Tahibacter amnicola: one gene and its partner. The protein of the gene in region 1 interacts with the protein of each later gene in a pairwise test. Links are inferred from orthologs where the notes say so. Each region holds a gene or a part of one and is shown in the gene's direction. Other genes may lie near its edges.

Region 1 (7,603 bases):
CACCGCCGTGGTCGAGGCGAACAGGGCGCGGGCCGCTTCCAGGGCGTCGCGATTGCCAGTGTCGATCAGGATCACGTGCCGCCCCGCCAGGACATTCGCCGAAGGGCCGAACATCGGATGGATCGACGTGGTGCGGACACCCGCGGCCTGCAGGGCCTGCAGCGATTCGCGCAGGGGCGTCTTGATCGAACCGAGGTCGAACACGATGCCGGGCGGTCGATGCGATGCCAGTCCCGCCAGGATGCGCGCGGCGGGGCGCAGCGGTGTTGCCACGACGATCAGGTCGTGGTCGAGTGGGCCTGCATCCCACCGTTCACGCCGGGCGAAACCCTCGGGAGCACCGGTCGGATCGCCGATTTCCACCGCGAAGCCCTGTGCGTCCAGGAATCGCGCGAACCAGCCGCCCATGCGGCCATTGCCGCCGATCACCAGCGCGCGCCGGCCATTGCCCTGGGAAAGCGCACGCACGGTGTCCTGCTCCTGCCGGGTCAGCGACGCGCCGATCAGTAGTTCCATCAGCCCGGCCGCCAGCTCCGGATCGATGCCTGCCTCGCGGGCGTGGCCACGGACGTTGTCCAGCACTTCCTTCTCGCGCTTGAAGTCGCGCAGCGGCCGGCCGGTACCGCGCTTGCTGCGGCCGATCTCGGCAACAATACGCTGCCGTTCGGCGGCCAGGTACACCAGGTCCCGATCGATCTGATCAAGCTGGGCACGTAATTGCGGTATGTCCATCTGCCGTAGTCCATGAAGCGGTTCGGCCGAGCATAGCGGGGCTGGCCTTCGACGATTAGGGAATAAGGCCGCGACTGGTGCGCGCGTGGCTTCGCCGCCACAATAGTCCCCTTGCCTGAATATCGACCGCCTGGAGGGCGTATGGCTCAAGAAGTAAAGGTTCCGGACATCGGCAACTACAGCAATGTGCCGGTGATCGAGATCCTCGTGCAGCCCGGTGAGACGGTAAAGAAAGACCAGGGGCTGCTGACGCTGGAGTCGGACAAGGCGACGATGGAAGTCCCGGCGCCCTTCGCTGGCGTGGTCCGGGAGATCAAGGTCAAGCTGGGCGACGAGGTGTCCGAGGGTGTGGTGGTCGCGCTGATGGAAGCGGCGGGCGCAGACGCGCCGGCGGCCGCGAAGCCGTCGGCGCCGGCTGCTCCGGCCCCTGCAGCGGCACCTGCAGCGGCACCTGCAGCGGCACCTGCAGCGGCACCTGCAGCGGCACCTGCAGCGGCACCTGCAGCGGCACCTGCAGCGGCACCCGCGCCGGCCAAGGTGGCAGCACCGGTTGCCGCTCCGGCGGTGGCGGTTGGCGAGGCGAGCAAGCCCGGTATCGATGCCGAGATCGCCGGCCCACGCACGCCGCCGGTGGCGTTCGACGCGGATGCGGTGATGCCCGAGAAAGTCCCGCACGCCAGCCCGGCTGTGCGGCTGTTCGCGCGCGAGCTCGGGGTGGATCTCAAGCGCGTTTCCGGCGGCGGCCGCAAGGGCCGTATCACGCGCGAAGACGTGCAGAACTTCGTCAAGAAGGCGTTGGCCGGAGGCGGCCCGGCGCCGGCGGTGGTTTCCGGTGGCGGCGGCCTCAACCTGCTGCCCTGGCCCCAGGTGGATTTCTCCAAATTTGGCGACATCGAGCAGAAGCCGCTTTCGCGCATCAAGAAGATTTCCGGCGCGAACCTGGCGCGCAACTGGGCGATGATCCCCCACGTCACGCAGCACGACGATGCGGACATCACCGACCTTGAAGCCCTGCGCGTGGCGGTGAACAAGGAAAACGAAAAGAGCGGCATGAAACTCACCATGCTGGCCTTCCTGATCAAGGCCTGCGTGTCCGCGCTCAAGAAGTACCCGGAGTTCAACGCCTCACTCGATGCCAGCGGCGAGAACCTGATCCTCAAGAAATATTTCCACATCGGCTTCGCCGCCGACACGCCCAACGGGCTGGTCGTGCCGGTGCTGCGCGATGCCGACCGCAAGGGCGTGCTGGAGATCGCGCGCGAAACGGCCGAGCTCGCCGGCAAGGCCCGCGACGGCAAGCTGGGCCCGGCCGACATGTCCGGCGGCTGTTTCTCGATCTCGTCCCTGGGCGGTATTGGCGGAACGGCGTTCACGCCGATCGTCAACGCGCCGGAAGTGGCCATCCTGGGTGTATCCAAGTCGCAGACCAAACCGGTGTGGGACGGCAAGGCCTTCCAGCCGCGCCTGATCCTGCCCCTGTCGCTCAGCTATGACCACCGTGTCATCGATGGCGCGTCCGCGGCACGTTTCACCAGTTACCTAGGCCAGGTGCTCGCCGATATGCGGCGGACGCTGCTGTAACCGGTGGCGCGCCGCTTGCTTGCACGCGGTTCGGTCGGGCGGTGTCGCCGCCCACCTTCCGCGCTCCGCGACGGCGCGGCCGGTCCGTACCCTGGCAGGTCTCGCATCCCCTCGCCAGCGCAACGGTTTTGTCCTGATGTCCCCTGTAAGTGAGCAGATCTGTGTACCCCGAGTTTGAGGACATCCGGATTGTCGATCTGGACCTGAAGAAGACGACCTGGTCGCGCGTCCACGAGACGTTGCGCATCATGTTCCTCCGGCTCAATCGCGAACCGCCCGACAACGACTGGACGCGCCTGTTCTTCGAGGAACGTGAAACCCGGATCGTGTCGCGCCGCCGCGGACTGTGGATCGAAGACGGCTACATCAGCTTCGACACGCTGCCCGACGAAGTGGAGAAAGTCCATTTGCCGGACATCGCCAAGTCGATCGAATACGCCAATGCGCGCTACCGCGAATTGCTGGCGCAGAAGCGGCAGAAGCTGGCCGAGGCGCAGGCCGAGCAGCGCAGCGAGCACGATGAACTGCTGGCGCTGCGAGACCGGCTTCGCAGCGTTTTCGGGCCGGCGCCTGCGGCACCTGAGCCCCCGCCAACGCCGTCGCGCCCGGTTTTCGGACCGGGCTCTTATGTCGCCCCGTCGCCGGCTCCGGCCGCCGCGCCGGTGGCGGCAAATCCGATCAATGAATTCCAGGCACGGCGCGATGCCCTCAAGCAGCGCTTCCGCCATGCCCTGACCCCCAAGGACAAGGAGCAGAAAGGTGGCGACGACTGAAGTCAAAGTGCCGGACATCGGTGGAGTGACCGTTCCGGTGATCGAAATCCTCGTCAAAGCCGGGGATACGGTGAAAAAGGAACAGGGCCTGGTCACGCTCGAATCGGACAAGGCCACGATGGAAGTGCCGTCTTCTGCCGCAGGCGTGGTCAAGGAAATCCGCGTCAAGCTCGGCGACGAGGTCAGCGAAGGCGCTGTCGTCGTCGTGCTGGAAACCGAGGGCGCCGCGGCGTCCAAGCCGTCGCCCGCACCACCCGCAGCCGCGCCCGCTCAGGCGGCCGCAGCGACTCCGGCCAGCAGCACGCCGCCGGCGGTGGCGCCGAAGGTCACCGCGGCGCCGTCCAGTGGCCGAAAAGCCGACGTCGAATGCCAGGTGTGCGTGCTCGGTGCGGGCCCCGGCGGTTACACGGCCGCGTTCCGCGCCGCCGATCTGGGACAGAGCGTCGTCCTGATCGAGCGCTATGCCACGCTCGGCGGCGTCTGTCTCAATGTCGGCTGCATTCCTTCCAAGGCGCTGTTGCACGCGGCGCGTGTCATCGACGAGGCGCGCCAGTTTGCCAGTCACGGCATCACCTTCGGCGAACCGCAGGTGGATCTGGACAAGCTGCGCAGCCACAAGGAACAGGTCGTCGGCCAGCTCACCGGCGGTCTCGCCGGCATGGCCAAGCAGCGCAAGGTGACCGTCGTGCGCGGCACCGGCCGCTTCGTATCGCCCAACGAGATCGAAGTCGAAGGCGAAGACGGCAAGAAGCTCGTGCGCTTTGACAACGCCATCATTGCGGCCGGTTCGCAGGCGGTGAAGCTCCCGGGCTTTCCCTGGGACGATGCGCGCATGATGGATTCCACCGACGCCCTGGAGCTGGCCGAGATTCCCAAGAACCTCCTGGTGGTCGGCGGCGGCATCATCGGCCTGGAAATGGCCTGCGTGTACGACGCGCTCGGTTCCAGGGTGACGGTGGTGGAACTGCTCGACCAGCTCATGCCGGGCGCTGACCCGGATCTGGTGCGTCCGCTGCAGCAGCGGTTGTCCAAGCGCTATGCCGGCATTCACCTCAAGACCAAGGTGGCCCGTATCGAAGCCAGGCCCGAAGGCCTTCTCGCCACCTTCGAGGGCGAAAAGGCGCCGGAGCCGACGCTGTACGATCGCGTGCTGGTCGCCGTCGGCCGTTCGCCCAACGGCGGCAAGGTCGACGCGCAGAAAGCCGGCGTGCAGGTGACCGACCGCGGCTTTATTCCGGTCGACCGCCAGATGCGCACCAACGTGCCGCACATCTTCGCGATCGGCGATCTCGTCGGTAATCCGATGCTGGCACACAAGGCCACGCACGAAGCGCGCGTGGCCGCGGAAGTGGCGGCGGGGATGAAGAGCGAATTCGTCGCCCGCGTCATTCCCAGCGTGGCCTACACGGATCCGGAAGTGTCGTGGGTGGGCCTGACGGAAGCGGATGCAAAGAAGCAGGGCATCGCCTACGGCGTCGGCAAGTTCCCGCATGCCGCCTCGGGGCGCGCCATTGGTATCGGACGCACCGAAGGCTTCACCAAGCTGATCTTCGACGAGCACACCCATCGGGTGCTGGGTGCGGGCATCACCGCACCCAATGCCGGCGACCTGATTGCCGAAGTGGCCCTGGCCATCGAGATGGGCTGCGAAGCCGCGGATATCGGCCTGACCATCCACCCGCATCCGACCCTGAGTGAATCGGTCGGCATGGCGGCGGAAGTCTACGAAGGTACCGCGACGGATATCTACGTACCGAAGAAGAAGTAGTCCTGTTCCGGCGCGGGTGCTGCGCAGTGCGTAGCGCCCGCGTCGGATCACGCTTGCGCGCAGGCCCTCGCCACCACAGCTTGCAGGCGTTGCGCGACGGCCGTGCGGTCGTAGTGTTCCAGCACATAGCGACGCCCGCTCGATCCCATCGCCTGCCGCGCGTCCGTGTCCAGCGACAGTGCCTGGCGCATCGCGTCCACCAGGCCGTTGCGGGATGAATAGGTGATGCCGCCACCCGAGCGGGTCACATGGTCGGCAAGAACATCGCAACGGGCGTTGACGATGACGGGCGCTGTCTGCGCCATCGCCTCCAGCGTAACGATGGAAAAGCTCTCCAGCGCCGAGGGCATGACGAAGGCCGTCGCGCCGGCCATCAGTGCGGACTTGCTGTCGGCATCGACGAACCCCAGAAAACGGATATCCGGATGCGAGGGAAGGGGCATGCCCTCCGAGCCGGTCAGCCACAGTTGCACCGGTTCGCGCCGTTCCCGGCGCAGCGCCAGGAACGCGTCGATCAATTCACCGCAGCCCTTGGCCTCGTCGATACGTCCGCAGTAGAGGAAGTAGGACGTCTCGCCGCGTGCGTGCGGGTTGCGGGCGTCGGCGATCCGCGTGTCCACCGCCATGCCGACGACGTCACCCTCGTCGACCTGCCACAGCCGCCGCCCCAGCCGCCGCTCGGCGTCGGTCAGCCAGATCCGGTGCCCGCAGGCGCGCGCTGCCGCGGCGTAGACGGGCAGGTAGGCCGGCGGTTCGTCGTGCAGCGTGGGGATCAGCACCTGCTTGCGCGGGGGTACAACGGACAGGGAAAAATGCGTGGTCGGGTAAAGATAGGTACAAAAGAGCACGCAGGCGTAGCGCTCATGTTCCGCATCGAGCCAGTCGTACAGGCCGGGGCACCAGGGGCCCTGCGCACGGATGAACTCTTCCGCCAGCTGTGGCCGCCAGCCGAGGGGGCCTTCGGCGCCGGGTTGGCGCCGCGCGTAGTCCGCGAGCAGGCGTCGATGCAGGTCGTTGAACCAGGGCCCCCGCGGCCAGGCGGTCGGGAACCGGCGCAGGGTGATCCCGTCGTGCTGCGATTCTCCGGCCGGCAGTTCGTTGGCCCAGGTGCGGTAATCGCGCGCGCAGCTGGTGAGTACCTCCACCGCGTAGTGCGGGGCCAACAGTTCCGCATAATGCCAGGCCAATGCTTCCGAGCCGCCGACAACTTCGTCGTGCCAGCGCTGCACCACGATGGCGATGCGTTTCATGCCAGCTGCTCCAGCATCGATAGCAACCGGGCGGCCAGTACCGGACGACGGAACTGGCGGCGGAAACGGGTGCGGCCATGCCGGCGCAGCATGGCGTGCACGTCCTTGTCCTTGAACAGGCGCGCCAGTGACGCGGCGTAAAGACGCGGATCCGATTCCTGCCAGAGCAGTCCCGCATCGCCCAGCGTGTCGGGAATGGCGCTGGTGGCGCGCGCCACCACCGGCACGCCGAACGCCATCGCTTCCACCAGCGGCACGCAGAATCCCTCGTGCTCCGACATCATCAGCAGGGCGTCCGCCACCAGCCAGCAGGCTTTCAGGCGCGCATCGTCGATGTTGTCCAGGAAGTGCACGTGCGAGCTGATGCCCAGCGCTTGCGTGTGACTGAACAGGTGCCGCGTGTAGGCGGCGAGGCGACGATCCTGTTTGCCGACGATGAGCAGTCGCGCGTCGGCGTCATATTCGCGCCGGTAGCAGGCGAAGGCATCGAGCAGGGCGATGTGGCCCTTGTTCGGGGCAACGCGGCCCAGCATCAGGATATTCCGGCGGGCGTCGCCGTAGCGGTCGAGGAAATCGCCGTCGGCGGAGAGGTCCTGCAGCGCTTCGATCCGGTGAAAAGGGGCAGTACGGCCCCGCGATCGGCAGGCAGGCCGTGGGCGATGAGTTCGTCGCGGTTGTAAGCCGAGCACGCGAGGGCCAGTTCGAATCCCATCGTCGCCATGCGCGGCAGGCTGGCGCGTCCGGCGGCGCAGGTGCGGGCGTGGTCGCGCGACCAGCCGAAGAAGAATTCCGCCGGCGTGATGTTGTGGTAGCGCAGCACGCGCCGCGCGCGGCAGCGCGCCAGCATTTCCTCGATGCGCGGCCAGCCGATGGAGTAGTGGTAGATCACCAGGTCCCGCGGCGACAGCCAGCGGTCAAACCCATTCGGCGCATGCACGCTTTCGGCGATGCCGACAGCATGGTCGGCGTACAGGCGCACCTCGTGCCCCGCCGCGCGCAGCACCTGCGCCATTTCCAGTACGTCGGTGCCGACAGCGTCGAAGGCCGTCAGCGACGGGGCCAGCAGGGCGACCTTCATGATGTGCGACGACGCAGTTCGGCCTGCAGCACGAGCACGTGCTCGCGCAATTCACGAACCTGGGCCGCCAGCTCGGCGGTTTCCGCGCCGCTGTCGCTGCGCGCGAGCGCCTGGCCCAGGCGACGCTGCTCGCGGGCGATCTCGGGCAAGCCCCAGACCAGGGCCAGGCGTTCGATCAGGCCACCGACCAGCGGCAGTCGCGTCAGCCGCCAGAACCGGTAGCGCGGTGCCAGGCCCGTCACTTCGACGGCGTGCCCGCGTCCTTCGAGCGACCAGCGGATATCGCCCAGGATGGCGATCTTGCTGTCGCCGGCGGCCAGGCGTTGCAGGCACTCGACCATGCCGGCCGGGTCCGGCGAGCGCTTGAGCAGGCAGCGATAGGCCAGGTCGACAAATGCCTCATTATGAATAGGTACAAATT
Region 2 (3,984 bases), 5.5 Mb from region 1 along the record:
TCATGATTTCGAACCTCCTGGTCATGGTGATCGTCGGTGGCTACGAGACCTTCGTCTCGCGGCTCCGCCTGGAAGGCCATCCGGACCAGCCCGAATGGCTGTCGCACGTGAATGCCGCCGTGCTGAAAGTCAAGCTGGCCACGGCCATCATCGGCATTTCCTCGATCCACCTGCTGGTGACCTTCATCAAGGCGGACACCCTGTCGGCCCATACCATCATGTGGCAGACCATCCTGCACATGACCTTCGTGGCCTCGGCCGTGGCGATTGCCCTGATCGACCGCATCATGTCGCCGCCGGCCGCGGCCAAGGCACGCGAACACTACTGAGTTCTGCCCGGCACGGTATCTCCTACCGTGCCGGAGCCGGATAAAATCGGCGGATGGACGTTTCCCATCTGATCGATCACCTCAATCCCGCCCAGCGCGAAGCCGTCAGTGCCGCAGCCGGCCATTACCTCGTGCTGGCCGGCGCCGGCTCGGGCAAGACGCGCGTGCTGATCCACCGCATCGCCTGGCTGCTCGAAGTCGAACGCGTATCGCCCTATTCGATTCTGGCCGTCACCTTCACCAACAAGGCGGCCGGCGAGATGCGCGGACGCTGCGAACAGCTGATCGCGCACGGCACGCGCGGCCTTTCCATCGGCACTTTCCACGGCATCGCCCATCGGCTCCTGCGCCGCCACTGGCGCGAGGCGCGCCTGCCGGAAACCTTCCAGATTCTCGATGCGGACGACCAGCAGCGCCTGGTCAAACGCATCATCCAGTCGCTGGACCTGGATGAATCCCGCTGGCCCGCGCGGCAGGCCACCTGGTTCATCAACAACAACAAGGACGAAGGCAAGCGTCCTGATGCGATCGAGCACGGTGACAATCCGGTCACCCGCACCCTGCTGGAGATCTACAGCACCTACGAGGCGCAGTGCCAGCGCGCCGGGCTGGTCGATTTCGCCGAGCTGCTGCTGCGCTCGCACGAGCTGTGGCTCAATGATGCCTCGCTGCTGGCGCACTACCAGGAACGCTGGCGACACCTCCTGATCGACGAGTTCCAGGACACCAACAGCCTGCAGTACGCCTGGGTGCGCGTGCTCGCCGGCCAGACGGCCAAGGTGTTCGTCGTCGGCGACGACGACCAGGCCATCTATGGCTGGCGCGGCGCCAAAGTGGAAAATGTGCAGCAATTCCTGCGCGACTACCCCAGCGCGAAGACGGTACGGCTGGAACAGAACTATCGCTCCACCGCGACCATTCTCAAGGCCGCCAACGCGATCATCGCCAACAATCCCAGCCGCCTGGGCAAGCAGCTGTGGACTTCGGGCGACAGCGGCAACGCGATCCAGCTCTATGCCGCCTACAACGAGCAGGACGAAGCGCGTTACGTGGTCGAACGCATCCGCGAATACATCGCCGGCGACGGCCGCGCAAGCGATGTGGCCATCCTGTACCGCTCCAACGCGCAGTCGCGCAATTTCGAAGAACAGTTCAACCAGCACCGCCTGCTGTACCGTGTCTATGGCGGCCAGCGCTTCTTCGACCGCGCCGAGATCAAGGACGCGCTCGCCTATCTGCGCCTGATTGCAAATCGGCACGACGACGCCGCGTTCGAGCGCAGCGTGAACACGCCGCCGCGCGGCATCGGCGAACGCAGCCTCGATCTCGTCCGCCAGACCGCACGGCGCCAGGGCGCATCGCTGTGGGAAGCGAGCGTGTCGGTGCTCGGTGGAACCGAGCTCACCGCGCGCAGCAAGAATGCGCTGCGCGCCTTCATCGACCTGATCCAGAGCCTGGCCAGCGAATGCCGCATTGCCTTTGCCCCGCCCGGCGGTGGTGACCTGCTCGCGGGCGCCGCACTGACCGGCGACGCCGACAGCGGCTTGACCCTGGCCGAGCAGATGGAACACACCATCATCAAGACCGGCCTTCGCGACTACTACGAAAAGGATTCCCGCGGCAGCGCCGAGGCACGGGTGGAGAACCTCGACGAGCTGGTCAACGTCGCCAGCCGCTTCCAGCTCACGCCCGATGACGAAGAAGCCGGCCTGGGTGAACTGGCGGCCTTCCTCTCGCATGCCGCGCTGGAGGCCGGTGAAGGCCAGGGAGAACCGGGCCAGGATTGCGTCCAGCTGATGACGCTCCATACCGCCAAGGGACTGGAGTTTCCCGTGGTCTTCCTGGTCGGCATGGAAGATGGCCTTTTCCCCAGCCAGAAATCACTGGACGAACCCGGCCGCCTGGAAGAGGAACGCCGCCTGGCCTACGTGGGCGTGACGCGCGCGCGCGAGCAGCTGACCCTCACCTATGCCGAATCGCGGCGCCTGCACGGTGTCGAGTCGTATGCGCGTCCGTCGCGCTTTCTCAATGAGATCCCGCCGGAGCTGCTGCATGAAGTGCGGCCGCGCGTGCAGTCACAGCGCCCGGCCTACACGGGACGCTTCCATGCTCGCATCGAGGAAGCCCCCAGCCTGAAGCTCGGCCAGCGCGTCGCCCACGCCAGTTTCGGCAGCGGCGTGGTGATCGACTACGAAGGCGCCGGAGATCACACCCGCGTGCAGGTCAATTTCGAAGGCGCAGGTACGAAGTGGCTAGTGCTGGCCTACGCCAACCTGCAGACCCTCTAGCGTCGGTCACGGCTCGCTTTCTGCCGGCGCCAGCTGGCCACCCGGCAGGATGCGCCGCGACGCGGGAACGAGTTCACGCAGATAGGCGGCGTAGTCGACCACGGTGGGCTCCTCGCTCTTGACCGCGTCCAGGGCGCGGGAAAGCGCGGACAAATCCGCATCGGCCTGTGCGGCCTTGCCGAACTCGCGCTCATAGTTCGCGGCAACAAAGAGGTACTCGAGCCGTCGCTGCGTATCGAGCATCCCCTGGGCCAGTTCCTGGCGGATCAGTCCGAGCGCCTGTCGTCGCAGCGTCGTGGCCCGGGTGTAGTCGCCGTCGCGCTCGTAGTGCACTGCCAGCACGCGCTGCAGCTGAATCTGCTTCTTTGCGTCCATCTCGCGCATGCCATAGATGCCTTCGAGCAGGGCCAGCTTCTGCGCCGGGCCCAGGTGCAATGCAGGATCGTAGACCTTGGCCAGGTGCACGCCCACACGCATCCGCTCGGATTCGGTGAGTGTTTCAAAATCGCCGATCAGCGCGGCAAACCCCGATTTCGCGCAGAACCAGATGCCCGTTTCGTCGATTTGCGGCCAGAACACCTGGTCGTACTTCGACGGCCACTGGTAGACATAGGAACCATAGCTGGCCGGCTCGGAGACCTCGCACGTCGCACCGGGGCGGATAGGATCCTCGACCGTGAGCGACGACCAGGTGGTGGCCATCGCCGGTACGCCGGCAACCATTGCCAGCATTGCCAGCAGCCTCGTCTTCCAACTCGCTTTCATCGTCTCACCGCAATGGTCGCGACAGGGCCCGGCTTCCCCGTCCAGGCGCAATCGGCGCCATTGTGGCGGCAAGCGTGGCCAGCGCTCAACCGGCACACCTTGCCGTACGAGCTGGACCACTTGCGTAGCAGGTGCTGCGCCATGTCGCTTCCACGCCAGCTGGCCCGTCTACGGAGCAAACCCCCTGGAACATCCCTCGTGAAAAAGAACAAGAACCTGACCCCGTTGCTGGCACTGTGCGCCTCGCTCGCCAGCCCACTGGCGCTGGCGCAAAGCTGGCCCGGTACGGCGCCGTGCGATACCACGCTGCAGGCCTGCATCAATGCGGCACCCAGCGGCGGCATCGTGCATGTGCGCACGAATGCCATCATTGACGAATCGCTCCACATCGACAAATCCCTCCACCTGATAGCGGTTGACGGTTATCGTCCGGTACTGGCGGCAGGCCGCACCATTGGCGTCGGCTACTACCAGCTCTCGTCCGGCCATATTGAGATCTCGGGCTTTACCCTGCTGGGCGGCAGCGTCCGCGCCTATGCGGGTGCCGATGCGACGGTGGTACTGCGGCGACTGGTGGTGCACACCGCGTCCGGCGTCGATCC

What was found. Proteins that work in one complex are often made in the same cells at the same time.
Region 2: the proteins of lpdA (region 1) and N4264_RS03275 interact in binary tests that used the Escherichia coli proteins (3 or more experiments, as listed by UniProt). The link is inferred for Tahibacter amnicola from one-to-one orthologs.

Annotation. Positions count from the first base shown.
Region 1 is NZ_CP104694.1:6,325,342-6,332,944, reverse strand. What follows is about bases 2,464-5,463. They hold lpdA (dihydrolipoyl dehydrogenase), read left to right. Parts: upstream 2,464-3,072; coding sequence 3,073-4,854; downstream 4,855-5,463. Other genes in these bases: N4264_RS25075 (glycosyltransferase family 4 protein), read right to left, coding at 4,902-5,463; N4264_RS25085 (hypothetical protein), read left to right, coding at 2,475-3,086. Outside these bases: N4264_RS25095 (bifunctional chorismate mutase/prephenate dehydrogenase), read right to left, coding at 1-732; N4264_RS25090 (dihydrolipoyllysine-residue acetyltransferase), read left to right, coding at 874-2,313; more of N4264_RS25075, read right to left, coding at 5,464-6,104; N4264_RS25070 (glycosyltransferase), read right to left, coding at 6,101-6,712; N4264_RS25955 (glycosyltransferase family protein), read right to left, coding at 6,637-7,182; N4264_RS25060 (hypothetical protein), read right to left, coding at 7,179-7,603. UniProt on the Escherichia coli protein: Lipoamide dehydrogenase is a component of the glycine cleavage system as well as of the alpha-ketoacid dehydrogenase complexes.
Region 2 is NZ_CP104694.1:793,383-797,366, reverse strand. Bases 1-2,999 are described here. They hold N4264_RS03275 (DNA helicase II), read left to right. Parts: upstream 1-382; coding sequence 383-2,617; downstream 2,618-2,999. Other genes in these bases: N4264_RS03270 (hypothetical protein), read right to left, coding at 2,624-2,999; N4264_RS03280 (YqhA family protein), read left to right, coding at 1-329. Also shown: more of N4264_RS03270, read right to left, coding at 3,000-3,382; N4264_RS03265 (right-handed parallel beta-helix repeat-containing protein), read left to right, coding at 3,581-3,984. UniProt on the Escherichia coli protein: A helicase with DNA-dependent ATPase activity. Unwinds DNA duplexes with 3'-5' polarity. Translocates on single-stranded DNA with 3'-5' polarity. Initiates unwinding more efficiently from a nicked substrate than double-stranded DNA.